Pelagibaculum spongiae: one gene and its partner. The protein of the gene in region 1 interacts with the protein of each later gene in a pairwise test. Links are inferred from orthologs where the notes say so. Each region holds a gene or a part of one and is shown on either strand. Other genes may lie near its edges. The genes, in order: trkA and ptsN.

Region 1 (15,914 bases):
ACACTGCCATAAACGCAAAATATTCAATATTTTTGGTAGTTCTTAAGGCCGAATGGTCTTGTTGGTTATTTGTTTTCCAGCATTAAGTAACAGTAATACTTGAGAGAGAATCGGGATGAAAAAGTTACATCTGGTCAGCGCTGCGGTGCTATCTATTATTTTAGCTGGTTGCGGCGGTGGCGGCAGTTCCAGTAGTGATTCAAGTACAGATACGACTACTGGAACGACCACTCCAACTCCTCCAGTCGTTACACCAGACCCAACGCCTCCAGTCGTTACACCAGATCCAACTGCTAATAATATTCAAGGGCAGGTTAGTGGTTTGGTCGCAGCAGAAAATGTAGTTATTACTGCATCAGGTGGTGGAGAATTACACACACAAAGAATTGCTGCGGATGGCGGGTATGTATTTGCTGATTTAACGCCCGGTGTAAATTACAGCCTCAAAGTTCAGGCAAGGGGTTATCGCCAGCAATCTACTGCTTTTGAACAGCCAAGTAACCAAGCATCCAATTTAGTAGTCGACAGCCAACCAACGCCAGAGCTAGATGGGAAATTCCATTATGTTTGGCAAGACGACGGTCAAAGTGTCAGTGGCTTAGAATACGCCTCAGCAGTCAACCATCCCATTACTGTTGAAATAGAAGGGCTGGAAAAAGAAATCCCTAATATTGCTGCTGCACAAATGCTCTATCGTGATTATCGAGTGGTACTTGATGATGCAGGTGACTTGCCATGGACTCAAGCCCATGCCTATCGCTTGCTGGAAACCATGCGACAGTTACCGCAAAAGCATTGTTCATTTAATGAATTAGTTCAGGCGCTTCCGTGTAAACCAAATGACAATAATGTACAAGAAACTCGTTGGACTTTAGATAAAGATCCGATCAATAAAAACATTGCGATTGATGGCAAACAGATAAACATTAGTGTTGATGCATTTAGTTATGCAGAGCCACAAATTGCAAATGTTGATGGTCAGCGTGGTCGTTTTTATTCTAAAAATTTGCACCATGCCGTGGTTAATTATTTAACTACTGGTGGCACCAACCTGATTGCAGCCAATTATATTTTAGAGGAGCGCTTTGGCGTCACTATCGACCAGCGCGGTAATGGCAGCAACCACCGTATGGGAAGCTTCTATTCCAACACCCCAGTGACTGGTGTTCAGGACCGCCAGCCTTCAGCATGGCAATCATTCACACCTGAAGAAATTATGGTTGTGATTAACCAGCTGGAAGAAATGCCGACTGGTTTGCATATTATTCGTGATAAAAACGATTCTAGCCGTGGTTTAAAGCAATTATTGCGTCGTGCTAATGGCCATGATCATCCATTATATCCCGATGCACCTGCAGTTGCCTGGCCGAGTGCAGGTTATATCGAATTCATGGAAAAAGCTTTCAAGGGTAATAACCTTGAACATATGCAGCGATTGGTATTCAGGGCAAACGCATAAAAAAATGTTAGAATACAGGCATTTTTAATCTTAGTGTTTAGCCATGTCACCTACTGTTCTTGATTACTTTTCAGATATCGAAGATCCTCGCCAAAAAGGTAAGGTCACTCATTCCCTAGATAAAATTCTTTTGATCAGTCTATGCGGCATGCTATGCGGTGCAGATGACTGGGAGACCATTGAAACATTTGCTGAAAATAAACAAGCATGGCTTGGTCAGTTTGTTGATATGAGTGATGGCGTTCCCAGTCACGACACCCTTGGAAGAGTATTCTCAAGAATACGGCCTGAGCAGTTCACGCAATGCTTTATTGAGTGGGTTCAAGGATTTATTGAACAACACAAAGATGTAGATAAAGAAACATTGTCTGTCATTGCACTCGATGGGAAAACAGCCCGAAGAAGCCAAGACAAAAGAAATAGCAAGAGCGCAATGCACATGATGAATGCCTGGTGTTGCGCAAATCAGCTCGTGCTGGGGCAATTAGTGGTAGATGAAAAAACTAATGAAATTACTGCATTACCCGACCTACTGAAATTGATCGACGCACAAGGCAGTATCATTACTGCAGATGCGCTAAATTGCCAAAAAGATATCACTCAAGCGTGTATTGAATCGGGCGCAGATTATTTGCTGGCAGTAAAAGGTAATCAGCCTACATTACACGAGTATATTCATGATTATTTTGAAAAAAAGAAACCCAAAGCTTACAGGCGCCCAGAGATTAATTTTTTTGAAAGTAGTGAAAAGAATCGAAACCGGGATGAAATTCGTCGTTGCTGGGTGGCAGATGCCTCTGACTTAATACCAAATCGAGCAGAATGGACATCGCTAAACAGCATTGTCCGGATAGATAGAAGCCGAACAATCGATGAAAAAACATCTTTCGAAACACATTATTATATTTGCAGTAACAATCAGTTATCAGCAGAAGAGGTTCTTTCAGCAGCCCGGCAGCATTGGCAGGTGGAAATCATGCACTGGACGCTGGACATGTGTTTCAGAGAAGACGAACAACGTGCTAGAAAAGACTATAGTGCAGAAAATATGACGATTATGCGGCAAGTATCAATGAATTTATTGAAGCACGATAAGACACCAAGGCTCAGCATGAAAAGAAAACGGCTGGTAGCTTGCATGAATGAAAGCTACCTTGAGAAGCTGTTGTTTTTAAATACCTGATCATGCGTTTGCCCTGGATTGGTATTGCATGAGAAGGCGCACTTCTTATGGCACTATGTTTTTTCCAGTGAGATGAAAAAAGAATGGTTGCAGTTATCCCAATGGTATCGGGTTGATAGTGATGAAAGTGTTGACGACTACCTTTCTTTACCACCTTACAGCAGCGAAGTAGTAGAGAGTGGTCCTCGCCATAGCCATGGCACGGAATATAACCCAGACCTTGAAAACATCTCGGTTGATGCAAGTGATGGTTGGTCTGCAGTAAAAACCACTAATTTTGTTTCTGGTTATGCACAGCTGAAAAATCCTAATGAGGATATGGCTGAAAGTATTTCTTACTTCTTAAATAACCCAGATAAACTGCGTTCACGTGCACCACAAAAATATGAATTTATCCGTAATCGAATTATGGGCGGTATTTTCTATTTACAAAGCATTCGCGATGATTTGACTTTTGAAGTTTTGAACTTGCACCCGGATTATATTTACCCGGGGAAAATCAAACAGATAGAAGTGACCGTTAACGGCGAAGCGGGTCAAAGCAAACGAGTAACTATCGATTTACGCCTACATACCACTAAATCTACTTGTCAGCTGGACAAGTGTTTAGAAGGCGCGTCTTCGGCATTCACTCGAATCTTCTCTCAGGGCGATACCTATAAAGATGTTTATTTCCGTCCAGTAGGTGGCCGCATTTCTGATCACTTGCAGGCTAGCTTTACCCTGCCAGAAACAGCCAAGAATGGCTGGTGGGCACCGGAACAAATTACCATTACCGATCCATTAGGTAATGAGCGTTACCAGCGCAGTACTGATTATGGCTGGCAAATGTTTATCAACAATCCAGGTGAAGATACTGTTGCACCTCAATATATTGATGAATCAATGATGTTGGAGTTAAGTGACCCAATTGCTGCAAAAATCTCTCTGGGAAAGCGGGTGGGCACATATCCAGAAGGTTGCATCGGCCAAGCAGATTGCCGTGAAATTCGTACCATTACTGCACAGTGGGATGTTGATGAAGATGTAGGAATGCGAGAAGACTTTGCTTGTTTTTCTCGCTTTGCTAACCAGGATTACAGCGTTTATTCGGCAGATGAATATGGTGAATTTACCCAGCAGGTAAATGGCGAAATTGATGGTCGCTGTTCAGTGCAGTTAGTGACAACTGAATATTATCGCTCTGGAAAATACTCTGTGGCACAGATCGTTATGCAAGATCGGGCGTTAAATCGGCAAAGTGAGCGGTTTGCCAAGGGAAATTCCGAGTTGGAGGCTTCACCTGAAAAGAGCTTGCCAATCGGTGCCAATGTGGATACTGAAGCGCCTGAATTGAACATCAGTAATTGTAATGCTCCTGATGACAGTCGTTGCATTAAGGTTGTTGCAACACCGACCAACCCTGATCAGCCAAATGGTGAGACCAAGGTAACTATTACTTATTGGGCTAAAGATGATAAATCTGGTTTGGGGACGGTTTCTTACAAGCTAAGAAATCCTCAAGGTGATGAGTATCTTTATTACGCTTATCACGACAACATGGATACTTTGTTTTTCAACGGTGATCCAACTGCTTGGAAGGAATACACTACTACCCAAACACTGCCGGTGGGTTCTGCACCTGGTAAGTGGGGTGTGATTTCCATGACCCTGTTGGATAAAGCTGGCAATAAAGCCGAGTATGATTTTACTGACACAGTCATTTTTGAACCTATCGAAGTGAAATAGTTTTAAGAGCGGTTCCAATCGCGGCTTCTGGTGCTTCTGCATTAGAGGCCGTTTTTTTGTGCTGGAGAAAAAGCGATCACTATGGTTTGATAGCTAAAAAATAACAAAAGGAATCTTGTGGTGCTGCAATTACTAGGGCTGGTTATTTTATGTTTCAGTGGCTATCTGCTTGAGCAGAACCAGCTAATTGTTGGTAGTGTTTTGCTATTTGTCGGCGGCTTTCTCTCCAAAATGTCTGGCATCAATTTTTTAGGAGCTGGCCTGGTTATGTTTGGCGCTTCTGCGGCATATGGTTATCACAATCAGTTCGACCCATTAATTATGGGGTTGATGGGCGTTGGTGCTGTGTTGTTTCTTATTGGCCAGAATCATCATTCAAGATCTGGAGTCGGTGGGGGCGATGGTGGTTTTGAATTTGATTTTTTTGATGGAGGAAGTGATGGCGGTGGAGATGGTGATGGTGGAGATTAATCGAGTATTTAAATAAAATACGCCCAAATTAATGAGCGTATAAATTATTTTTCAAATACTAATAAACGATTATTAGCCGGCATTTCACAGTCTTCGATTAAAGGCAGCTGAGATTTCTCTGCAAGCTGACGAATGCTTTCGAAATCTCGTATTCCTCGATGTGATACATCAGATTTAATTTTTTTATCAAAGGCCGCATTACTTTCACTAGTGAATGCACCATTGTATTTAAATGGGCCATATAAAAAGAACAAACCACCAGCTTTTAAATGCACTCGAGCTTTCTCGAAAAAGCACTCCACTTCTCGCCAACTCATGATATGAGCGGTGTTTGAGCTATAAAAAAAATCATAACTGCCGAGGTTCCAAATATCTTGCACATCAAGAACGATCGGTTGGTAGATATTGTTCTGCTGGCTATATTCAATCCAGTTACGGATACCATCATGGTTTTCGGGTAGGTCGCTGGTTTGCCACTTCAACCATGGAAACTCACTAGAAAAATATGAAGCATGTTGGCCAGTACCCGAGCCTATTTCAAGCATTTGAATAGTATGATTTTCACTTGTAGGTTCTGATAGGTATTTCTTCAATACATCCAATATGAACGGAGCGTTATTAAGACAGGCTTGAGAAAAGGGATGATTGGTCATTGAATATATTCGTTGGCTTTTATTTAAAAGCATTATTTATTGAAACCTGTAATATTGATATACCTATTGTGGCTTAATTGTGACCGATTATCAGTCAAATATCAGCATCATAAGTACGATTGATATATTTTTTATCCTGTTATCGTGAAATTACAACCGTTCATTGTTCATTAGCTGAGGTTTAGCAAGCAACAGTAACTTAAACATAGAAAGCTACATATTTCTTTGGGATGTCGATCAAAAAGCCAATGGAGGTTGACGTCTATCGAATGTGATAGTTATTCGGCAAATTTCCGCCAATCTTCCTAAAGCATGATTTCATACCTAGTTTCAATATTAAAAATAAAATATGGATTTTTAATAAAAATATTCTTTAAAAGCAATAGTTTGAACAACAGTTCAGGGTTTTACTCTATCGGTTAACTTGTAGTTAAAGAAGGCGTTGATTACTGAATATTTGGATTTTAGTTTAACCTCTTTGAGGTCGATATCTTTCAGTTTGTAGTGCAAAATTAAACCTGAAATTGAATACCTAGTTTACCCAAGTAAAAACAAGTCTGATAAAATTTATTGGTCTACTAGTAAAATTAGAGAGTCGATTATGTCTAGTAGTTCTCTTTATAAAAACAATCTATTTGAAAATAGAAACGGATACGCTATTGTGATGATAGATAATTAAATTCATTGCGTCTTAAACTATTAATGTGTTTTATGTAAATTGCACGCTAGTGTAGAAACCCCTGCCAAAATGATTTTTTATTGAATAATTAATTATATGTGACCTTATTGTCCCAAGATAAAAAATCAAACAACTATATAGTATCTATTAAAGAAGATTAAATATTTTTTAGAATGATTTTATAATTCACACCTCAATTGCTAGCTTAAGATGCTGAGTATATTGATTTTAACAGTGAGTTGTCACATATAGTCTGGGAAAGTGTAAGTTAGTGAAAAATATAATTATTACTGATGTAGGCCAGAATTTAAAGAAGATATAGATTTTAGTATTGCTTCAAAAATAAATGGGTATTTAATAGGAGTTTTAAATGAATAAGCTTGTGAGTTTTTCTGTATTTTTAATGCTGACATTAATAAGTCAGCAGAGTATTGCACAAGATCAAGAGCCAATAAACAATTCTTGGACTTCAATTATTGGCACAGAAGTTAATTTGCAAAGAAGTGATGGTATAACTCTGACGCTTAAAAGATACCGAGATACTAGTAATTCAATGTGTGAAGTTCATGCAAGCTCTTCTGATGGTGCATATAATCACTCTTCACATTATTCTGGCACGTGTGCTCGAGGTGATTTGTCTCAAAGAACAAAAGCACAAGTTCAAAATGATATCGCAAATTCTGTTCCACTCTTAAGTATTCTTTCAAGTCAAAGCTTATCTGGTCGCACTGGAGGAAGTGAATATGTGACTAATGATATAAGTGATTCTGATAAGGGATGGGCTGTGCAGGGCGATGTTCAATATGTTTGTAGTGGTACACGAAATGGGCGCTGGGATAATTCACAAGATTATTGCGGTGCTAATAGCCAGCGTAATCAGAATATCGCTCGCTATACTTTGCCCTCTGACTATGTAGCTTTAGATACAGATCGTATTTTTATCCAGCATGAGAATAATCCTGCCAATATTCATGCTGCGCATGGTGTTCGTGATGTGGATGGTAGCTGCGAAACTCATGGTAATCAATTCACTTCTGGTCATCCGGAAGATTCTGGATCAGCTGAAATATTGCAATATGATTTACCGTGCCACAGTACGTTAATTAGTCATTTCTGGGAACAAACAAGCGCAGCCTCTGGCCAGCGAGTTGTAGCAACTTCTGTTAACGGCGAAGGACGAACACAGGGTGACCTTCTAATCCACAGTGCACTTGCTTGTACTGATATGTCTCAGAATTGGGAGCTCTACCGCGGTGAGAACCGTACCTTTGAATATCGTAATTATACGGTTTGCCAAGCGCCTGATCAGCAAGTTTTTGTAGGTATGGGCGATAAATCTGACGTTTCAGAAGATGGATTTTGGAATAACTCTGACGCTTCAACTTACTTTGAAGTTAGAAATTTTCATAGCTTTGCTCCAGTGTTAAATGCTCCAATTATTCCTCGTGATGCGCCTATTTATTTTACAACTGATCAAAACCAAGACGTGACAGTTCGCTGGAAAGACGTTTCTTCAGCAATCAATTACCATATTTCGGTTGAATTTCATCAAGGAGATCACTTATATGGAAACATTTCTTCTGGACTTGAGTTCATAATTCCAAGTGAAAAAATAAACAATGGTATTAGTTCTTTAAGATTAACTGCTTGTAATGTTAATAGTTGTAGCAAGTATCGTTTTTATGAAGACAGCATTGATTTCAGGTTAGCGAATGATTTCTATTGTCATCAAATGCCTGTAATTGTAGCTGACCGAACGCCTGTGTGTGCCGCAGACAAAGGGATTTTACCATTTCCAGAAGAAGATCAAGGTGGAGCGATTCAAACAGTGTTAACCGAATTAGCTGCAATGGATAGGCCGCTTTACTTACCGCCTGGGCGTTACAGAATGGATAATAACTTAATTTTACAAAATGGAAATAGTATAATTGGTGATGAAAATGGATTGAGTATATTAGATGGTAGCTATTCTGAAACCACTCCATTTCTTGGTAATGTTCATTATTTTGATAGATACAATAGTGAAGTCATACAAAACCTATCTTTTGAAAATGTTAGGGTATTGTTTTATGGAATAAAAGATAATATAGATATTTCTAATAATATTTTTTATAACACAAAATCTCTACATGCTCAGATGTCTATAACTCATGGAAGATATGAAGTAAATCGTAATATATACTTACGGGGAAATGATTACCCTGGAGATGTTTTTCATGGATACAAACTTAAAACTACCAATGTTACTAATAATTTTTTAGGGGATCTCACTGCTGAAAATACTTCGTCTGTTCAAGGATTTCTTGATAGTTCTGCGAATATACGATTAAGAGAAGCTAAAAAATTAACTAATCGTGATGGTAGTGTTTTAGATGAGTTTCAAAGCAGTTATCGAAAAGGATGGTTTTCAATAAGAGGAACAAGCTTTAATTTTAATAAAAATTACGTAACAAGCTCTGCAAGTAAGAGACTGTATAATCCAGACGATGAACAGTACAGCATTAATAAATCATGGATCTTTGTTCACGCAAAATATCAACGTTTGGTAGCAACACAAAACTATTTTTCTGGTCTTGATGATAACTCGAGAAATGAAATAAGGTTTTGGGATGCTAGAGATACAATCTTTGCTGGAAATAATATTAACTTTACTAATTTTGCATTGAGAGTGAATTCTGGACGCGCACCGTCAAATGTTTTTGGACCTGCTTATTTTATTAATAACCGGCTTCATAATAGTGCTATTAATTACTGGCATTACTTTGTTGATAACCTAGATATTTTTGCTAACATACCGTTGATTCTTGTTCATGATAATTGTTACTCTGACGCTGTTGCCGTTCATGGAACTTGGCGAGTTATTAATTCAGCAGATAATTTTAAGTTATCTCCTAATGATACTTGTTCAGAAGTAGCAACAAACTTCATTAGTAATCACTTTAATGAAATCACTAGTGATGCAGCTCAAGTGTTAATTCCTGAAGATTTAATGGATGTACTGGACTTACAGATTCCATTAACAATTACTTCGCAATAATAAATACAAATTAGCCACTATCTTTAGTGGCTAATTTATTTTTTAATTTTAAAGTTAAAATCACCAAATTTAATTTGGTTAACGCAGCTGATTCTACATATGCCACATCAGTTAAATAGTGCAAAAACACATGCAACTATTAGTGACCATTTAAAAGTTTCAGAGTGATAATCCAATTAGTTTGTTTTCTTTCTTAAAATTGTTATTTAACAAGAGAGTGATTTGCATTTAAATTGAGAAATTAATTGCTTACGAACTATATCCGCAGTGATTGTGGTATAGCTTTGGGTACTACTAAGTGCGGGACAAGCCAGTGAAGCGAGTTCGACAATCTCTTGAATATAGTTAAGAAACTGTAGCGGCCGCTCTCTAATTTTTTCTACCACGCAAGTGAAATTTATCTTAAAAATTCTAAGTGCTGACGACTTATTCAGCACTTTTACGAATAAGTAGACCTATTCCAACAGGTAATCTTATGAAAAAAATTGTCCGTCTCTACCTAAAGAATTAACAAATTGAGCCATAAATTTACTTTTGGTACTACTTGAATCGATTAACGCCAATGGTTTCTTATTTTATCTTTGTTTTTATGCTGGCTTTAATTTATTTTTTATTTCTGTTAAAGTTGCTTCCATATCCTCTTCCGAATAGCTGGTTTGAAGATCTCTTTTTGCGGAATCTAAACTCTCAATCATACTATGAAAAACTTTTTGTTCAACTTGGTTGCCTTTATTTTGTAAGGCAAATGTACTAACTAAATTTAAAAACGCTTTAGGCGTTTGTGCACGTTCAAGAGAATGTATTAAGCCTTTGTAATCTTCTGGTATATTTTCTAGTGTAGATTTTTGGTACTTTATACCGTCCAGAGCTGCTTCACCATCACCATCATCAGCAGTTGCTAGTACACCTGCTTTTTGTTTTGAAAATACTCTGTGAAGCATAATGTCCATAGCCCTTAATGGTGCTGTTATGACAGAAGATATTGCCCTTCTCCACCACCAACCCAACATAATTAAAATGATCTCACCAAGGTAGGCTGCTTGTTTTGTACCGTGTTCTGATCCATAACTGGATCTTGCAAATGCAAGATATGCTGCAACAGGCACCATGCTGCACATTCTTCCTGCGACGTCGATAGCATTCTCAAGAGATGTAAATGCTGCAAAATATTTTTTTAAATCAAGTAGAGCACTTTCCTGATTTATTGTTACTGCGTTTTCGTATGCTGCAAGTACCATATCGATTTTCATTAGTTCCTGCACAAAAGTATCAAGAATACGTACGGAATCTTCACTATTTGGATTCTGTGAAATTATATCTTTACTTTGCATTATTTGTGTGAGTAATTGTGATTTAACTGATCGTAATTTGTTGATTGCAATTTTATGTCTAATTCTGTGCTCGACTACTTTATGTGTAAAATTACCCAAGACAAATGTTCCAGCAGATGCCGCACCGGCAACCATAATTCGAGTTCCTCTAGAAGAAATAGTCTCTGCTGGTGAAGGAAATGCTTGATCTGCTGAAGGAATACCTGTTGTCATTGCTTGAGTTGTTGGATCTCCGCCCAAATTAATAGATGATGTAGTATTTGCTGGAGCACTACCTGCGGCTGATTCACTGGTTAGACTCTCTGCAACTTTAAGAAAATCCCATAAAGTATACCAAGCGGTAAATCCAACAAATGCAATATCATTTTCTGAAGCTGAAAGCATTAAATCTCGAACATTACCACTTTCATATAATGTAGGTAATTTTAGTCTGCCAGTTAAAAAACGCTGATCTAATCGAATATCCATATCTTCAGACATTTGCATTATGCTTTCAGTAACTGCCTTAGGGCAATTACCTTGCATTGCAAAGCCTCTCAATACGTCTTTATATATTTTTCTTTCTAGCGCTCCGCCTCGCGGTACATGAGCAAGTTTCGCACGTGTAAGTTTGCCTGCTGCTGCACCACCTCCAAAGTGAAAAAAACCTGCTAATGTTAGCATCATGAGGAGTACGGAAATTACTGCTGGCCGGGGATTTGGTTGACTTGTCTCTAAATCGAGAGCATAGAATACTGAATACAAAACCACACCAAATCCGAGCATGTAGGTAATCCAAGTACCTGCAATCCATTGTTGAAAAAATCGAAAAACAGTTCTGACATGTGCATAATTTTCTGAGCCACCCCTTACAACCAATGAATGATGGAGAGGGTTTACTTGAAATGGAATCCTTGCAGGAAGTTTATAATCATTACTGCTGTCAAGAATATTCAGCCTGTTGCATAGATTTTTTTTGTCACCTTGATCCATGATGTAGTCCCTTAGCACATAATTTTATATATTCAAAAAACAGTGAATTTGTTATAGTTCAAGACAATCTAAACAATATTGTTCTTGTCAAGAAAGAATAGCTAGGTTTCATATTAGATCAAAGAAATGAGTAATGAATGAAGGTTTGCTTTCGGTGTTTATAAATTTAGAGTTTTGTGAGGTTACGTGGATTATTTAGTGTTATTGATGTTTAACAGTGAATGTTACTAATCTTAAAATATGAAAAAGTTAGAATCCATGCCTACATAGCAGTGCTAATTTATTATGTCATTGAGATTTAAAATAGATAAAAAGTTTACTGGATTGGCTGTAAGCTTGAGATGCATACAAACTTACAGCATATTAATCACACTTGGTTTCATAGATTATTTTTATATGGCTAATGTTTAATTTTATTAATCTAGTCCAATTGTCGTTGCCTAGCTCTTCCAAAAAGTTGGCGTGAATAGCACTAGCAGCGTAAATATTTCCAAACGTCCCATTAGCATGGCGAAACTAAGAATCCATTTACTGAAGTCGTTTATCTCACCGTAATGGGCTGCAACACTTCCCAGACCCGGGCCGAGATTGTTCAATGCGGCGGCTACTGCAGAAAACGAAGTGACTTGGTCTAAACCGGTCGCCATCAGCATGACCATCATAATGGCAAACAGCAGTACATAGGCGGCGAAAAAGCCCCATACCGCTTCTAAAATTCGGTCTGGTAATGGGCTGCCACCAATCTTGATTAGGAAAACCCCATTAGGATGAATCAGTCGGCGAATTTCCCGCATGCCCTGTTTGAACAGCAGTAATATCCGAATCACCTTCATGCCGCCGCCGGTAGAACCAGCACAGCCGCCGACAAACGAAACAAAGATTAATAACGCTGGCAGGTAAATTGGCCAGGCCGAGAAATTCTGAGTAGCAAAGCCAGTAGTGGTCGCCATAGAAACGGTTTGGAATAATGCATGGCGGAAGGTATCCATTTCACCGTCATAAACATTGGTAAATGACAGTGCACCAATGACGAGTGCCGAGGTTGCGCCAAGAATCATCAAATAGGTTTTGAGTTCTGGATCTCGCCAGTAATGACCGAGTGAAACACTGCGAAAGGTAACGAAGTGCAATGAGAAGTTGACCCCAGCTACCACCATAAAGAAGATCGCGATGTAGTCGATTAATGCGCTATCGAAATAGCCCATGCTGGCATCGTGGGTTGAAAAGCCACCAATCGCGATGGTCGAAAAGCTATGGCAAATCGCATCAAACAGATCCATGCCCGCCAGCCAATAAGCCAGTGCGCAGGCTACCGTTAGCCAGACATAGATATACCAGAGGGTTTTAGCGGTTTCACTAATCCGTGCGGTGAGTTTGGAGTCTTTCATCGGGCCGGGTGTTTCAGCTCGATATAACTGCATACCACCGATACCGAGCATGGGCAGAATTGCCACGGCTAAAACGATGATACCCATGCCACCCATCCACTGCAGCTGCTGGCGGTAGAACAAGATCGACTTAGGTAGGCTATCAATGCCGGTAATCACAGTTGCACCGGTGGTAGTTAGGCCTGAAATAGACTCAAACATCGCATCGGTAAGGCTCATGCCGGGATTATCTGCCAGCATCAAAGGCACGGCACCAGAAGCACCGAGAACCGTCCAGAACAGCACTACAATCAAAAAGCCATCGCGAACCCTGAGTTCTCGTCGATGCCCCCTGAAAGGAAGCCATAGGATAAAACCACTAATCAAGATCAGCAGGTAAGCGGCGCCGAATGCGGTCATCGCCGAATCGCCGTACCACAAAGACACCGCAAAGGGCGCCAGCATGGTAAAGCTGAACAACATCAGCAATACGCCGAGAATTCGAATTATGGTCGCCAATTGCATGGACTGGCTGTCTCCCTGTGCCGATTGAATTGCCCGCCACTGCGGCAGCTAAAGCAATTCAATCTGTAGCATGTTTTTTTTGTTAGAAGAAAGTCACTGCGACTTGGAACAGCCGTTCGACTTCATGCACATGTTTTTTGTCCAGCAGGAACAAAATGACATGGTCGTCCTGTTCGATGACTAGGTCATCATGGGCGATAAATACCTTACTGCCGCGCACCAGAGCACCAATGGTGGTGTCAGCAGGCAAATTGATTTCATCAATTCGACGGCCGACCACGCGAGATGAGCGTTTATCACCATGGGCAATTGCTTCAATCGCCTCGGCAGCACCGCGGCGCAACGAATAAACGTTAACCACATCACCACGACGAACATGGGTTAGTAGTGCCGAAATCGTCGCTTGTTGCGGTGAGATCGCGATATCGATTTCGCCACCCTGAACCAGATCGACGTAAGCGGTGCGGTTAATCAGCGCCATTACCTTACGTGCGCCCATTCGCTTGGCCAACATCGATGACATGATATTGGCTTCGTCATCGTTGGTGACCGCGCAGAAAATATCGATATCTTCGATGTTTTCTTGCTGTAGCAATTCTTCATCGGCCGCATCACCAATTAAGGTAATGGTTTTGTGCAGGTCAGATGCTAAAGCTTCGGCACGTTCCGGTGAGCGTTCCAGCAGCTTGACGTTGTAACGATCTTCCAAAGTGTGTGCCAGTCGATGGCCGATATTACCGCCACCGGCAATCATAATCCGCCGGTAAGGATGTTCCAGTCGGCGCAGCTCAGACATCACCATCATGATGTGATTACGCGCGGCAATGAAGAACACTTCGTCATCGGCTTCGATGATGGTATCGCCATGGGGCACAATCGGCCGGTCGCGGCGGAAAATTGCAGCAACGCGGGTATCAATTGAAGGCATATGTTGACGAATCGCCTTGATTTCCTGACCAACTAATGGTCCGCCGTAATAGGCTTTTACGCCTACCAGCTGAACCTTGCCGCCAGCAAAATCGAGCACCTGAAGTGCACCCGGATATTCAATCAAACGACGGATATAGTTGGTCACCAACTGCTCTGGGCTGATGACATAGTCAATCGCCAGTCCGCGTTCATCGAACAATTCCTTACGGGTCATATATTGCTGTGAGCGAACCCGGGCAATTTTAGTTGGCGTGCGATACAAGGTGTAAGCCACCTGGCAGGCAACCATATTGGTTTCGTCAGAGTTGGTGACTGCAATCAGCATGTCAGCATCTTCAGCACCGGCTTTACGCAAGGTAGTGGGATGCGAGGCATAGCCACAAATGGTGCGAAGATCGAGTCGATCTTGCAGGCTTTGCAGTAATTTACGATTGGTATCGACAACTGTAATGTCGTTGGCTTCACTCGCCAGGTTTTCTGCAAGAGTTCCGCCGACCTGGCCTGCACCGAGAATTATGATTTTCATATTAATTTCCGAAGCCTAATGCAGCTTCGTTGGTAAATACTCTGGTTATTATTGCGCTTTTTCCAGCAGTGCGTAATAGAAGCCATCAAGATATTGGTCTCCCGGTAGCAATTGTCGACCATGCTGACAGCTTTGTCCCCATGCGGCTTCAATCGGTAACTCTTTAGCATCGCTGGTATTTTCTAGAAATTTTTCGATTTGTTGGCTGTTTTCTGCGGGTAAAATCGAGCAGGTAGCGTAAAGCATTTTTCCGCCGGGTTTTAAGCAAGACCATAATTTTTGCAGCAAAAGTTGCTGAATTTCGGTCAACTGCTGAATATCTTCGGCGCGTCGCAGCCATTTAATATCGGGATGACGACGAATCACACCGGTGCCAGAACAAGGCGCATCTAACAGAATTCGGTCAAATGGTTGGCCGTCCCACCAGTTATCCAAATCGCTGGCATCGCTGGCGACAATTTTTCCGTTCAGCTTCAGCCGTTGGAAATTATCTTTAACCCGCTCCAGTCGCTTGGCATCGCTATCTAGTGCAATCAAATCCAGCTCTGGTTGTTGCTCTAACAAGTGGGCGGTTTTTCCACCGGGTGCGGCGCAGGCATCGAGGACTTTCATACTGGCTTGTGGTGCCAACAAAGGCGCGGCCATTTGAGCAGAGCCGTCTTGTACCGAAACATGACCATCAGTAAAGCCGGGCAGTACCGAAACCTGAACCGGTTTTTCCAGCGTGATACCCACTGGCGAAAAAGGATGGGCAATTGCTGGGATTTCAGCTTCAACCAGTTTGGCTAAATATTGGTCACGAGAATTATGCTGCTGATTGACTCGCAAGGTCATCGGCGCTTGCAGGTTCGATGCCGCCATAATGCCTGCCAGCTGGGTTTTCCAGCCCTTTTTCAAGCTTGCGGTCAGCCAGTCTGGGAAGGAGTGCATAATCGACAGGTTCTTTTTTGGCACCTGTTTTTTCAGCTCATCGGCTTGGCGCATGTAGCTTCGCAATACGCCATTAACTACCTTACTAGCCCACTGTTTTTTCATGTTGTGGCAGGCATCGAC
Region 2 (15,730 bases), on another replicon or contig:
CAATTTCAGCAAATCCGACTCAATAGCCAAGGACGGGCAATCGATAACTTGTCTGGTAAATCGTTACAGCAAATGCAAGATGGCTCCAGTCAAATTCAGGCACCAGAAATCAAAAGCAGCCAAGGTTGGTTAATCCAGGCTGACATTGCTCAGATAGAACCCTCAAGCGATGAATTTACCTTGAGCGGTAATGTTGTGATGTCCAGCACCAAAGATTTTGGCTCTGCCCTGAAAACCGAGCAGTTGCGCTATTTACAGCAGCAGCAACGTGCACAAACTGATAAAGAAGTTACAATAAGCGGCGACCAATACCGCTTGGCCGGCCAAGGGATGCGAATTGACCTTGAAGCTGGCACCATGCAGCTCCTTGCCAACACCCGGGGAAGATATGAAATATCCGGCAATCCTGTTGCTGATGACTCTACTCAGCCAACCAGCCGCCGCCCTTAACAGCGATTTTGATCAACCGATACAGATTCAGGCCGATAGTTCTTTATTAAATCAGGGCCAGGGAATCGATATTTATAGTGGCCGTGTTGAATTAAGCCAGGGCTCTCTATCCCTGACTGCTGATGAGTTACGCATTCACAAAAACAGCAACGGTAACCTCGATCGCATTGTTGCGATTGGCGAGCCTGTTTACCTACAGCAACTCAACGAACAGCAAGAAACCATTACCGCAACAGCAGCAAAGATTGTTTTCCAGTCTGTCAAAGGTGTGATTGAGCTTTCTGAAGACGCGCAACTGATTCATCCGGGTAATGCGATAGTGAACGCACAGCAAATCACTTACGACAGCCGAACTCATCAGGTTCGCTCCAGTGGCGGCAAAGATCCAGGCGAACGCGCCACCATTATTTTGCAGCCCCAGAGCTCACAACTGAATTTGGTGCCTAACAACAATAGCGATACATCAACTACCTCTGAGCCAAACAACGCCGAATCTTTAAATCAAAATGAGAGCAGCAATGCAGGTTCTTAAGGCGCAAAACCTGGCCAAAAAATACGGCCCTCGCCAGGTGGTTGCCGATGTCACTATTGAAGTAAAACCAGGCCAAATTGTCGGTTTACTCGGCCCCAATGGCGCTGGAAAAACCACCTGTTTTTATATGATTGTTGGCTTAGTACCTTGCGATAGCGGCAAGGTTATTCTGGGTGATGAAGATCTGACTGGCATGCCGATGCACCATCGCGCGCGCCGTGGTATTGGTTACCTACCCCAGGAAGCATCGATATTTCGCAAGTTGTCGGTCGAACAAAATATTAAAGCGATTCTCCAACTAAGAAATTTAACTGCCGCTGAAGAACGTAAAGAACTCGAACATTTACTGGAAGACTTCCAGCTGACTCATATTCGACATTCTGCTGGCATGGCATTATCTGGCGGAGAAAGGCGTCGGGTTGAGATCGCCCGTGCATTAGCGGCAGCACCTCAATTTATTTTGCTTGATGAGCCCTTTGCTGGTGTCGATCCTATTTCGGTCAATGACATTCGAAAGATCATTCAACAATTACGCGACCGCGGCCTTGGGGTATTAATTACCGACCACGGTGTTCGTGAAACCTTGTCGGTATGTGAACATACTTATATCGTTAGCAACGGCCATGTAATTGCCGAAGGTGATGCAGAAACGCTAATGCAAAACCCTCAAGTTCGACAAGTCTATCTCGGTGATGATTTCAGTCTTTAATAGCTGCGATCTAACCATGATCATCGATACCGTCGGGGCAGCATCCAACCAGTAGATTATTGATCATCTGATAATCGTTGTTTTTTGCTGCATCAACTGTGTATTCCGCTAAAAGCAACCCCATTTCTTACTATATGCAATTTTCATGACACAGTGCTTTGAAAACCTTATATTTCAATGCCTGAATCATAAAAATGACTAACGTGCAAGCTTGCTGAAACGCACCGAAAAAGGTAACTTTCAGTCATTGCAGTTTATGCGGGATCAGCATGAAACCTATGCTACAACTTCGCGTCGGCCAAAGCCTCAATATGACGCCCCAGCTGCAGCAGGCGATTCGCCTTCTTCAGTTATCTTCACTCGACCTACAAAGTGAAATTCAGCAGAATCTCGACAGCAACCCAATGTTGGAGCTGACCGAAAATGATGCTGAACCATCGGTCAATGCTGAAGCAGACGCTGCCGAAACCGCGCAAAAAAATGAATCTGAGAGCGCCATTGATAACTCGGTTGATTTGAGCGCTGCCACAGAAATTCAACCAGATTTGCCGGTCGACACCCAATGGGATGATATCTACCAAAGCTCATCACCTTCTAGCTCTGGCCTTTCTCGCTCTTCCGCCCAAGACAATAGCGACTTTGAAAGCAATGCCGCTGCCGATGAAGATCTACAAAAACATTTGTCATGGCAAAGTTCGGTCGCCCATTTCAATCCTAAAGATGAATTGATTGCCGAAGCAATCATTGAGTCAATTGATGAGCAAGGTTATCTGCAGACCAGCTGCCAAGAGATTCTCGATACGGTCAATCAACAATTGAAAGAGCTGCTCCCTGCAGATGAATTAGAATTGCTGAACTTGGATGAGATTGAAGTGATTCGCCATCGTATCCAACAATTTGATCCGATTGGCTGTGCTTCTATCGATTTGCGCGATTGCTTGATGGTCCAGTTAAAACGGCTCGATTCAACTATCCCTTCACGCGCCGATGCGATCAATATTGTTGACCGCTACATGAAATTACTCGGCAGCCGGGATTATCGTCAATTAATGCGGCTAGCTCGTATCAAAGAGCCACAACTCAAACTGGCGTTGGAATTAATTCAAGGGTTAGACCCAAGACCGGGTGGCAATATCGCGACGAATAACACCAGCTATGTGGTGCCTGATGTTTTTGTCAGCAAGTGCAATAACCGCTGGATGGTAGAATTAAATCCGGATACGGCACCAAAAATTCGAATCAACGATGGCTATGCCTCTTTGATTCGTCGCGCCGATAACAGCCGCGACAATTCATTTTTAAAAGATAATTTACAAGAAGCCCGCTGGTTCTTAAAAAGCCTTGAAAGCCGCAATGAGACACTACTCAAAGTGGCTACCGACATTGTTCAACACCAACAAGGTTTTCTAGAATATGGCGATGAAGCAATGAAACCATTAGTGTTGCACGACATCGCAGAATCGGTAGGAATGCATGAATCAACCATCTCTCGAGTCACTACTCAAAAATTTATGCATACCCCTCGCGGGATTTACGAACTAAAATATTTCTTCTCAAGCCATGTTAATACCACCAGTGGTGGCGAGTGCTCTTCTACTGCGATTCGTGCCTTGATTAAAAAGCTGGTTGCTGCAGAAGATGCCAAAAAACCACTGAGCGATAACAAAATTGCCGAGCTATTAAAAGAACAAGGTATCAAAGTTGCCCGACGCACTATCGCTAAATATCGGGAATCTTTATCGATACCACCCTCCAATGAAAGAAAACAATTAATCTGAACAGGAGCAGAAGCTATGCAACTGAACATCACAGGGCACCATTTGGAAGTTACTCCCGCGTTGCGCGAACACATTGAGGAAAAACTTGATAGAATCCGCCGCCACGGATCCAAGATCAGTAACACACATGTTGTCTTGAACGTTGAAAAAGGTCGCCATACGGCTGAAATTCAAATGAACGTAGAAGGCGCTCAACTAGTTGCCAACTGCGAATCAGATGACATGTACCGTGCGATAGATTCGATGACCGATAAGCTTGATCGTCAGATAATCAAGCATAAGGAAAAACACTTACAACATAATCATGGGCAGGGGCATTAAGGCCTCTGACACTGGAAGCAATGCAGTTAATTGATATTCTGACGCCTCAGCGTACTCGTTGTGGCGTAACAGGGGTTAGCAAGAAGCGAGTACTTCACTTAGTGAGTGAAGTACTCGCCGAAACACGCCCTGAAATTGATGCTTTAAATGTTTTTGATCATCTAACCAAACGTGAAAAACTTTCTAGTACTGGGTTAGGAAATGGCGTTGCTATTCCCCACGGCCGTTGTGATTGTATTGAAGACATTTTGGCTGTGCTGATCAAAACCGATGATCCAATCGATTTTGACAGTCCAGACAGAAAACCGGTTGATCTAATATTTGCTTTGCTAGTGCCAACACAAGCCTGTGATGAACATTTGCAAGCCTTATCAGCATTAGCCCAGTTACTTGATAGCGAACAAACCCGACAAAAACTGCGTGCCGCCAGTGATTCAAAAGAACTCTATCGGCTGGTATGCGAACTGGACCAACCGAGAGCGAGTGCATGAGTCAATTGCTGATAGTCAGTGGCAGATCTGGATCCGGCAAAAGTATTGCTTTATCGATCCTTGAAGATCTCGATTATTACTGTGTCGATAATCTTCCTCTGGCACTGGTTCCTCAGCTGACTCAACTCATTGAACAGCAGCATAGCTATTCAAAAATTGCCCTTGGTATCGATAGCCGAAATCTGGCTGAAGATTTTTCTTGCTACCAACAATTGCTGGAGAATTTACAAAGCCAAGGTACCGAATGCAGCACTTTGTTCTTGGACGCAGAAGACGCCGTTTTACTAAAACGCTTTAGTGAAACCCGTCGTAAGCATCCAATGTCGAGCGAACAAATATCTCTAACCGAAGCAATCAATCTGGAGCGACCGCGGTTAGAGCCTATTGCCGCCAGCGCCAGTTTTCGTATTGATACCAGCCACCAAAGCATCCATCAGCTGCGCAGTGAAATTAAAAAAAGATTAGCTGATACGGGTGGTGAAACTATGGTGCAATTCTTATCTTTTGGATTTAAAAAAGGCTTGCCTAGCGATGCCGATTTTGTATTCGATATGCGCAGCCTGCCAAACCCACATTGGGTACCAGAATTGCGGCCACTCACCGGACTAGATGAACCGGTAGCTAATTACTTATCCAGTCAGCCAGAGGTTCAGCAGATGCTGAATGACCTGCGCAATGTACTTAAAAACTGGATCCCATCGACCGTTGCTAGCAACCGCAGCTATTTAACCATTGCTATAGGTTGTACTGGCGGACAGCATCGTTCGGTGTTTATCGCCCAAACACTCGGCAAGGAATTCGCCGACTTGCAACATTGCAAGGTCATGATTCGACACAGGGAACAAAATCCATGAACAGCCTAACCAGCAGCATATCTGTGGCACTTTGTAATCGTAAAGGTCTCCACACTCGAGCAGCCGGCAAACTAGTGGCCGTTGCCAGTCAGTATGATTCATCACTCAAAGTAAACTTTAACGGCCGCTCCGCCGATGGCCATAGCATCATCAACCTGCTCACTCTCGGCGCGCCGGTAAACTCAGTATTAGAGTTGGTTGCTTGCGGTGATGACGCTGAACCTCTGCTAAAAGCAATTCATCAGTTAATTGCCTCTGGCTTTGACGAGCAGGAAGAAACCTCTTAAAGCAGCATCCAGAGCTTTCGAATCCTCAACGGATGCTCTATCATTACGCCGCGCGAGCTTGACGCAGTAAACCGCATTATAAGTCAGCGTTTCGGGGCTTTGCCAAGGTATTAAATACACCCATTGGCATGACCAACCTGGATCAATATCCAGGATCCCCGATCATCTTGCCCTAGTCACAAATCGGCCTTACCAGAGCCAGCATCCGGGGGATTAACTGTGCCGGAAAGCATCGAAAAGCAGGATCTACAGCTTCAACTTCAGGCAGTACATGAAGCCCTGGATTCGGGCGCGGCTAACCATGCCCGTCAGTTGCTCGCTGGTCTGGACAGTAGCGAAGTTGCCCACCTACTGGAATCTATGCCAGGCAAACCCCGCAAAGTTTTATGGGAATTGCTCAGCGAAGACTTCCAGGGTGATGTACTGCAATACCTGGGCGATGAAGTTCGACAAAGCTTCCTCAGCCGAATGCAGCCAGATGAAGTCGCTGCGGTTATCGAAGGCCTGGAAACTGATGACATTGCAGACATCCTGCAAGAATTACCGGATCAGGTTTTCCAACAAGTTTTGCTGTCAATGGACGAGCAAAATCGCCAGCGACTGCAAACGGTATTGTCTTTCCCGGAAGATACTGCCGGTGGTTTGATGAACACCGACACCATCACAGTACGTCCAGATGTAACATTGGAAGTAGTACTGCGGTATTTGCGTCTGCGCGGTGAACTACCCGAAGCCACCGATAGTTTATTTGTGGTTGATAGCAGCGATCGTTTTGTAGGTGTTTTGCCTTTAGCGAATGTATTAACTCGCCACCAAGATGATTTAGTACGCAGTGCAATGCGCGACGATATCGAAGCGATTCCAGCCGATACTGACGCACAAGAAGTTGCCACATTATTCGAACGCCGAGATTTAATCTCAGCGGCGGTTATCGACGATGAAGATCGACTACTCGGTCGTATCACCATCGATGACGTAGTTGACGTTATTCGAGACGAAGCCGAACACTCACTGCTAAGTAGTGCAGGTCTTGATGAAGATGAAGATACTTTTGCTCCTGTCGGTAGCTCAGCACGCCGCCGAGCACTTTGGCTAGGAGTAAACCTGCTGACGGCATTAATGGCTTCAGCAGTAATTAAAATTTTTGAACCGACAATTCAGGCAGTTGCTGGATTGGCGGTTTTAATGCCGATTATCGCCAGCATGGGCGGCATCGCAGGCAGCCAAACCTTAACCTTGGTAGTGCGCGGTATGGCACTCGGTCGAATTGGTGATTCCAACGCTCGTTGGATGCTCGGCAAAGAAATGGCAGTCGGTGCCTTGAATGGATTATTATGGGCGCTGGTGGTTGGCGGCGTTGCAGCCTTTTGGTACGACGACTACGCCTTAGGTGGCGTAATGGCAATGGCAATGCTAATCAATTTATCGATTGCAGCTGCCGCCGGCGTTTTATTACCGATCGCAATGGAAAAAGCAAATATCGACCCAGCTTTGGCTGGCTCTATGGCATTAACCACTGTGACAGATGTAGTAGGTTTCTTCTCCTTCCTTGGACTAGCCACCCTGCTACTTATTTAATTTTCATTTTATATTTTCAGTTTAAGTTGTGAGAGATATGCAAGATTTTGAAGATCTGAACCCGGTACAGCCGGAAGATGATAGTGAGCGGGTTTCTAAAACCCGAGTCAAGCAGGAGATGAAAGATCTTCAACAGCTAGGTAAAGAATTGGCTGCTTTGCCAAAGGCCAGCTGGAAACGTTTGCCTCTGGAAGATACCGTTTTAAAGGCATTGAGTGATAGCTTGAACATTACTGCCAATATCGCTAAAAAGCGGCATTTCCAGTATCTCGGCAGATTGCTTAGCAAATATGACTTTGATGAAATCAAAAGCACCATGATTCGTCTCAAGGCCGGCCAGCTTAGCAAACCAAAAAAACCAGTTGTACCACCGACCAAAGCAGAGTTGTGGGTTGAGCGTTTGCTTACTGATAGCAAGCAAGCATTAACTGAATTGTTGAACGAATATCCGCACGCGGATCGTCAAAGAATCAACCAATTATTGCGTAATGCGGCAAAAGAAATGAAGCCGACAGAAGAAGGTCAAATACCAAAACCTGGCAAACAGGTTACCGCCTTAAAGCAGGCAATTTCGAAGTTGGTGAAATAATTACTTTTGCCGCAACTTCTCTGTGTTGCGGCAAAATATTAAAGCAAGCAAACTGTTTTTTAGAGCTTACAATGCTGCAATACAGGAAAAACTTTCTGATATTGTTTTCTAACGGATAAATCCAGCTCGGCAATCACTAAACCTTCACCTTTAGCCTGCTGATTTAAAATTTTGCCATCATAGTCAATCACCATCGATTGCCCCCAGGTTTCTCGGCCATCCGCATGCACGCCGGCCTGCCCGGCTGCCAATACAAAACACTGGTTTTCAACCGCTCTAGCCTGCAGCAATAATTGCCAATGTTTCTTGCCAGTCACCTGAGTAAATGCCGCCGCATTCACCATCAAGAAACAGCCTTGAGCGGCCATTTGTCGATACAATTCAGGAAAGCGCAAGTCATAACAAATGGATAACCCGACTTTCCCCCATGGAGTTTCTACCACTACTGCTTCAGGTTCGCCCGGATAAATATAACCAGATTCTCGATATTGCTCACCACCCGCTTCAACATCAAACAAATGGATTTTGTTATATTGCTTGACTAGCCGACCTGAATTTGAAATCACCTGCATCGCAGCATAATGTCGATTATTTTCTGGACTAGAAATTGGCATGCTGCCTGCAATAATCCATAGATTATATTTCTTTGCCGCTTCTTTTAACCAAGCTTGAATTAACTGCTGGCTTTGTTGCGCATGCTGCAATCTTTGACCAGCAGAAGACGCCATTAATGAAAAATTCTCTGGCAATAAAACCAACTGGATTTCTTGTTGCTGAGCTTTTTCTAATAAGACTTCGACGCTTTTCTGATTGTCCTGCCAATTATCACTGGAAACCATCTGCAGCGCAGCCACTTTCAATATGGATTTGTTTTCTAAATCCATTATTTTGCCTGCCCTGCAGGAACAGACGCTTTCTCTGAAGATATTGGATCTAATTGCGGATCATCCCAACTACCATGTAATCGGTAATCAAACTCGCTGACTTTTTCTAACGGCTTATCTAATAGCCGATTACCAAACCATAAATACAAACCTACGGCGGGGTTTACAGCGAGTGCTGCAATAAAAGCCAGTGAATTACCTACAGGTGGGATAACTCGAATAACCTGTTCATAATCCCTCGCAAAAAGGCCTGTTCGACCTGACAAGCGAACTTTAGCAACTGGGCCGTCAATTACCGTGTTATTTGTATAAGCATTACCATGATCAATATTGAAATCACCATCTAATCGATCAAAACTAAAGCCATCTTTATATAAATCGGTAAAGTCAAAACGCAGCCGCCTCAACAATGCTTTTAAGTTAATTAAGCTGACTAACCGCCCTGCCGTTTGAACATTGGTAATATCTAACAAACGCCCTTTAGTTACATTAAAGCGTAGGCTACCGTTCAATCTAGAATAATCAAATTGCCACGGAGAACCACGCCAACTTAGTAAAAGATGTCCTTGGCCAGAAGCAGCGGCCAATGTTTTTGAAACACCCAAGTCTGCCAATGCTTCGCCAGTATTTTCACTAGTCAGCTGGAAATCCAATTGAGTTTTACTTAAACGAATATGGTTTTGGCGATCTGAACCCGCCCCCCAACTAGCAAAACCAGTTATATTTAAATTAGCAGCATTTACTATTAAATCTTGCAGCTGATTACCACCATGTTCTGCCAATAAGTTAAAACTCACTTTACCCAAGTTTTTTTGTTCAAATTGCAAATCATCACTGGAAAACTTCATTGCAGGTAAAGATCCCACTTCGATGTCATCAAACCAGCGCGTTGGTTTTTCGCTATTTGCCAGAGTGACTTGCGAGCCGACTTCAGCCTGGGACTGCTCTAATTCAGTTAGCAAATGTAATTTTTCTAAATCAACCTGATAAGACAACATCGGCTGCTTAGTTACGGTGCCTATGATTTGATCGCTCGCAAGCTCTAACGCCCAACTATATGGCGTTCCCGACAAATCCCCCTTAGCATTGGTAATGATTTGATCTGCAATTATTGCCGAAGCAACCTCAAACTCAAGGTTAGAAAAAACATCTAATGCTGCACTAGAAATTTGTTCAACTTGCTCATCTATCGCAATTCTTTCGGCTACTTGATTAGCAGCTGATTGAGCAACTGTTTCAATTATACTAGGCTCGAAAGCAGTTAAATTTTTAGATTTTTTTTCAGGTTTTTGATCTGAAAATAGCCACACAAGATTGTCTGCCAATTCTACAATATCTAGCGATTCAGCTTTTAATTTTAACTGGAGCTGATTTTTCGGGTAGTAGCTTTTATCCAATGGAATATCACCTAAAACTAAAACCCCTTCTTGTTTTAATTCGCCTTTTCGCCAAATCATTTTCAATCTATCTTGTAGCTCAACCTCAGCCTTGAGCAATTCAGGATAATAGCGAACCTTTAGTGCTGCTGTTTGATTTTTTTCTTTATAGAAAGGTGTAATAAACGGCAGTACTACCCCTTTCATGTCAGAATAAATATCTAATCGCTGTTTTTCAGTGTCTATTAAATAGCTCGCAGTAAAATTAGTTTTTCCCGGTATTTTTCCAAGAAATTCTAGGTCAGGCACTAGTATTGGCAGGTTTGCCATAGCCATTGAAGATTCTAGCAGTATTTGAGCCGCATTATCTCGATAATCAATTGTCACTTCTGCTGGCTGATCAAAAAATATGCCTTGCAAGCCCGTCGCGTTAAAATCCTTTTCACTAAACCTCATTTGACCACTAACATCGGTTAAACTAATCGGCTGATCAACCACACTGAAACGACCCTCAGTGACGTCAATATCACCCACAACAGTGGTATCTCCACCATCTTCCAAACCAACCGTTAACCCTAATGCTAATGACAATTTTCCATCTAGCTCTAGCGCATCAAATACTTCACCGAGAATATTATTTAACGGAGAAGTGCGAATATACTTTACCCCGGCCTTAACTGGCCCTTTAACATCGGCCGTAACATGTAGCTGTAAATCTGGCTCTGAAAAATTATTAATCCAGACCCTTCCGGCATCCGCTTGGGCACCAGCATCTAGCCTTGCATGGGTTGCAGTAATATCCATGCCATTACCACGAAACACTAATTCAGTAACGACATCATGCAAAGCTGGCCACTCTGGCAAAAACTGAAACTCTCCATCAGTCGCATCAACTCTGACCTCGAACAAACCATCCGGCTGCTGATGCCATGGAAAATTTGCTAACTGCCCTTGAACTATCACACCACCTTCAGCTTTACCGTCAAGAATGCTTCGATCTAACCAACGAACTAGACCTCGCCCCATAATGCCCGACGGTAAATACAAACCAACTTGATTTGCTCGTGCTTGGTGCAAACTAAACAACCAAGATGACCATAATGGCCGCTCTGGTGAATCTTTTAAATAGACTTCACCCGTTACTCTGGCATGGGGGGTTTGTATATCTAGCCCCTTGCCTTTTAACAGCCAGCCATTTTCTGTCGGTTGCCATGCAAACATGCCTTTGGCGTATTCCATGGGTAAAGGCCAGCGAAATAATTCGTCAGTCAAAAGACTCATTTTCTGACTATTTAGCTCAAGCAACACCCCCGATTTGGCCGCTGCAAATGTTCCAGAAAGATTTTCTACGCCAGGAATACCACCTACTGAACGCACAGAAATACCATCTAATTCAACTGCAGATAGCATTTCTCCTTCCGGGCTAACACTAAATTGTAACTGGCGAATTTTTCCCTTAGGAAAACCTTCATCCAGCCAGTTTTTTGCAGCTGCAGGAAGCCCCGGCACTCGAGAGAAAATCTCAAATCCATCTAACTTAGCTTGCTGCAAAGATGCTTGAATTTGCCCTTGTTGCGTTAAATCGATAGATAAATTTACTAGTTCGCCTTGATGCATCTCATCTGACCAGCGAAACAAAGGAACCCGCACCATTAACTGCTGACCGTCTAACATTAACTCTAAACGCGCTTGAAGCTGCTGCAGCAAAAGGGCACTAGATCCATCGGACATTGAAGGCGATTCTAATGAAAAGTCAGCAAGTAATGATGCTTTACCAGTTTGATTCCACTCAAACCAAACACCGTTATTTAATCGACCATCTAATTGATAAGACTGATCAAGAAACTGACTTAACTGGCGAGGAAGATGCTCAGGTAATTTAAAGTACCCCTGACCGCCCTGCTCATTTAATTCGAGCTGAGCTTGCCACTGGGCTCCAATCCAAGAACCTTGAAACAAGATTTGATATTTATCATTTTTAGCCGCAGCTGCATTGAAATATAATTCATCAAAAACAATCTCTTTTTGATTAATTAATTTCACTCGAATCCGAGCATCTGAAACATCTAATTCTTCAAGTTGACGAAGCTGTTGCAATTTTTGGAAATCTTTACCCGATAAACTAGCTAACTTCTGGACAATTTTTGATAACTGATTTTTATCTACGGGTTTTTCATCAGTAGTTACTGTGCTCGATACTGACTCAGGGCTACCGGTTAACTGAGTTTTCCCTAATAGTTGCCAACCTTGTTCGGTCTGCTCCACCAGAACATCTAGCCCATGCAAGCTAAAGCGAGTAAAGACCAACTCGCCTGTGGCAAGACTTTGAAACGGATCAAGCTCCAGCTCTAACCGATCAATTTTTAAATCGCCTAACTGAACATTTTCACTGATGACCCATGGCTTCCAGCCACGCCAATTAACACTCGAGCTGGAAAAAGAAAATTCAACTTCTGTTGCTTTTTTTACTGCCCACCCTAAAGCTTGCGAAGATTCCAATAGTGGTGATAACCCCAACCGAAATAATCCCAAACCAAGGGCAACAATTAAAAGCCAAACCAGCAGCAATCGTTCAAGTATTAATACAATCGCCCTTTTTTCGGCGACAGGCATATTCATTTAATTATTAACTCAACCAAGGGCGATGTCGTACTGGTCTTCCCGGAACAAGGGCTCTACCTGCAAACGAATCGGACTGCCAATAAAATCTTCCAGTTCCGCTAAACTCGCTGAATCTTCATCCAATAAGCGGTCAATCACAGATTGACTGGCTAATACCATATAACCATCAGCTTGATAGGCTCGAGCAGTTCGCAAAATTTCCCGCAAAATTTCAAAACATAATGTTTCAGGGGATTTAATCGATCCACGGCCTACACATAGCGGACAAGGCTCACATAGAAAATGCTCAAGACTTTCTCTAGTTCGCTTGCGGGTCATTTCAATCAAACCTAACGGCGAGACATCGCAAATACTAGTTTTTGTATGATCACGCTCTAACGCTTTTTCAAAGCTGCGAACTACCTGACGTTTATGGCCATTATCTTCCATATCGATGTAATCAATAATGATAATGCCGCCAAGATTTCTTAACCGCAATTGACGAGCGATCGCTTGAGTGGCTTCTAGGTTGGTTTTGAAAATGGTCTCTTCAAGGTTGCGATGACCAACAAAAGCACCGGTATTTACATCAACCGTTGTCATAGCTTCGGTCTGATCGATAATTAAATAACCACCAGACTTTAACGGTACCTTTCTTTCTAATGCGCGCTGGATTTCATCTTCTACGGAATAGAGATCAAAGATTGGTCGCTCACCAGGATAGTATTCCAGTTTTGCTGCTTGCTCTGGCAGAAACTCTTCTAAAAATGCTTTACCCTTTTCAAAATTTTCCCGCGAATCTACTTTTACTTTAGTGACATATGGAGTAATCAAATCACGCATTGCTTTTAAAGCTAAGGGGTGATCTTCATGAACTACTTGGCCGCGCGGAGTTCGATCAATTTTATAGCGAATGTTCTTCCATAACCGATGCAAAAACTGCAAATCTGCAGCTAAGGCTTCTTCATTAACGCCTTCAGCGGCAGTTCGGACAATGTAGCCATACTCTCGGTCTGGATCTCCGATTTCAACTGCTTTCTTTAACCGATCCCGCTCTTCTGGTGATTCAATTTTTTGCGATACCCCAATATGCTGGGTATATGGCATCAAAACTAAATAACTAGAAGGAATCGACAAATGAGTAGTTAAACGAGCGCCCTTACTGCCCAATGGATCTTTAGTGACTTGCACCAAAACATCCTGACCTTCATGGAGCAGTTTGGTAATAGATTCTGGTTCCTGATTCGCTAGCTCGCTATCTGGATCTTCATCACTGGAAGTCGGTATTAATCCAGACACGTGCAAAAACGCCGCGCGCTCTAAACCAATATCAATAAATGCAGCCTGCATCCCCGGTAAAACTCGAGAGACTTTTCCTTTATAAATATTACCGACCAAACCTTTACAATGCGCTCGCTCGAGAAAAACTTCTTGCAGCACACCATTTTCTACTAGCGCCACTCGAGTTTCCCTCGGGGTGACATTAATCAGAATTTCCCCGTGCATAACTACCCCACTTGGCAAATTTTAAATTCTTTTAGCAGATTACAGGTTTCAAATAGTGGTAAGCCCACTACACCGCTGTAACTACCTTCAATATGTTCAACAAATATCCCGCCCAATCCCTGAATACCATAACCACCGGCTTTATCGGCTGGCTCTCCGGTATTCCAGTAATATTCCATTTCGGCCTGGGTCAACACTTTAAAGCGCACTTTAGTCACGCTGATTTGGCTAAGCAGCTGCTGGCCATCGGTTAATGCAACGGCGGAAACCACTTGATGGTTTCGGCCAGATAAACCACGCCAGATAGAAAAAGCATCTTCACGGCCAATGGGCTTACCGAGGATTTTTCCATCTAAAATTACTGAAGTATCAGCAGCCAATACTGGCATTTTTATCTCAAGCTTTGGCAAAACTGCTTGAGCTTTTTCAATCGCCATTCTTAAAACATATTCTTCAGATGGCTCGCTTGGGCGGGGTGTTTCATCGATATCTGCAGCTAACTGGGCAAATTCCAATCCAATCGACTTTAAAAGCTCAACCCGTCTTGGGGAGCTGGATGCCAGACAAAAATCTGAAAGCTGATTCACTGGACTCGAAAACCCCTTCTAACTGCACGTAATAAAGTAAAAACAAATGGCCATAACATCGCGGAAACAGGCACGGCAGCCCAGTAAATTAACGGCCGTTGCTCACCGAGCAAAAGTACATTGCCATATAACAAAATCAGCCGATGTATACCGACCAACACCATCACTTGTAAAGCCTGTTGCCACCAATGCGCCAGTCGAATCCGCTGATGTAGCAAACTTGCCAGATAAGCAATAATCGACAACGAAAAGGCATGCAATCCAAGAGGGCTATTTAATAAAACATCTAACAATAGGCCAAAGCCCCACGCCCAGCCTACGCTAAACCGGTGTGGTAATGCCAACACCCAATACAGCAACACTAGCGCTACCCAGTCAGGCCTTAACCACATTAATGGCTGGGGCATCGGCAGGATGGCTAGAATCAAAGAAATGCTTAAGGTAAAAAACACAACCAATCGACCATTGCTCTTTTCAAGACTCATCAGCTGTCCCAGATGAATCTCGGTAACCTGGCCATACCAGCAATACTTCTCGACTACGGTTTAAATCTGCCTTTGGCGTTGCAACAATCTTGGCATAAGGCGACTCTGGTGAACTTGACACTTCCACCACTTCTGCCACCGGGTAGCCTACCGGGAAACGCTGGCCCAAACCGGAACTCACCAACAAGTCACCTTTTTTGATATCTGCAGTTTGTGGCACGTATTGCAGCAATAAATTACCAGCATCAGAACCTGCGGCAATGGCTCGCACACCATTTCGGTTCACCTGCACTGGCAGTGCATGGTTGGAGTCTGTTACCAGCAATGCCCGAGCAGTGTAAGCAGTAACTCTCACCACTTGCCCCATCACTCCGTAAGCATCCACAATCGGCTGGCCAAGATAGACGCCTTCGCTTTCACCCTTATTGATGGTTACTTCATGAATCAGCGGGTCTGGACTGATGGTAAGGATTTCAGCAACCAGCACTTTTTCACCCGCGCGCTGTGATGATTTAAGCAGTTGGCGTAGTCGAATATTTTCAGATTCTAGCGAGGCGATCTTTTGATTTTGCGTCCGTAAAATCAGTGCTTCTTCCCGAAGCCGTTCATTGGCAGACTGCAATTGATAGCGAGTTACAAATTTATCACTGGACCATTCATGAACTGTCGCAGGCAAAGCGACAAACTGCTCCAGAGGGGTTA

Evidence for each region.
Region 2: the proteins of trkA (region 1) and ptsN interact in binary tests that used the Escherichia coli proteins (3 or more experiments, as listed by UniProt). The link is inferred for Pelagibaculum spongiae from one-to-one orthologs.

What each region holds. Positions count from the first base shown.
Region 1 is NZ_QDDL01000005.1:64,329-80,242, reverse strand. Bases 12,675-15,651 are described here. They hold trkA (Trk system potassium transporter TrkA), read right to left. Parts: upstream 14,862-15,651; coding sequence 13,488-14,861; downstream 12,675-13,487. Other genes in these bases: rsmB (16S rRNA (cytosine(967)-C(5))-methyltransferase RsmB), read right to left, coding at 14,910-15,651; DC094_RS12805 (TrkH family potassium uptake protein), read right to left, coding at 12,675-13,405. In the rest of the region: DC094_RS12840 (carboxypeptidase-like regulatory domain-containing protein), read left to right, coding at 116-1,459; DC094_RS12835 (ISAs1 family transposase), read left to right, coding at 1,503-2,642; DC094_RS12830 (zinc-binding metallopeptidase), read left to right, coding at 2,667-4,370; DC094_RS12825 (hypothetical protein), read left to right, coding at 4,491-4,841; DC094_RS12820 (DUF938 domain-containing protein), read right to left, coding at 4,886-5,494; DC094_RS12815 (glycosyl hydrolase family 28-related protein), read left to right, coding at 6,544-9,210; DC094_RS12810 (hypothetical protein), read right to left, coding at 9,798-11,513; more of DC094_RS12805, read right to left, coding at 11,954-12,674; more of rsmB, read right to left, coding at 15,652-15,914. UniProt on the Escherichia coli protein: Part of the constitutive potassium transport systems TrkG and TrkH. May regulate the transport activity of TrkG and TrkH systems. Binds to NAD(+) and NADH.
Region 2 is NZ_QDDL01000001.1:577,241-592,970, forward strand. Bases 2,753-5,545 are described here. They hold ptsN (PTS IIA-like nitrogen regulatory protein PtsN), read left to right. Parts: upstream 2,753-3,810; coding sequence 3,811-4,281; downstream 4,282-5,545. Other genes in these bases: DC094_RS02555 (RNA polymerase factor sigma-54), read left to right, coding at 2,753-3,469; hpf (ribosome hibernation-promoting factor, HPF/YfiA family), read left to right, coding at 3,485-3,790; rapZ (RNase adapter RapZ), read left to right, coding at 4,278-5,135; DC094_RS02575 (HPr family phosphocarrier protein), read left to right, coding at 5,159-5,422. In the rest of the region: LPS export ABC transporter periplasmic protein LptC, read left to right, coding at 1-450; lipopolysaccharide transport periplasmic protein LptA, read left to right, coding at 389-982; lptB (LPS export ABC transporter ATP-binding protein), read left to right, coding at 969-1,691; more of DC094_RS02555, read left to right, coding at 1,961-2,752; mgtE (magnesium transporter), read left to right, coding at 5,642-7,000; ribosome biogenesis factor YjgA, read left to right, coding at 7,038-7,589; DC094_RS02590 (carbon-nitrogen hydrolase family protein), read right to left, coding at 7,649-8,473; DC094_RS02595 (YhdP family phospholipid transporter), read right to left, coding at 8,473-12,468; rng (ribonuclease G), read right to left, coding at 12,481-13,956; DC094_RS02605 (Maf family protein), read right to left, coding at 13,959-14,543; rod shape-determining protein MreD, read right to left, coding at 14,540-15,028; rod shape-determining protein MreC, read right to left, coding at 15,018-15,730. UniProt on the Escherichia coli protein: Seems to have a role in regulating nitrogen assimilation.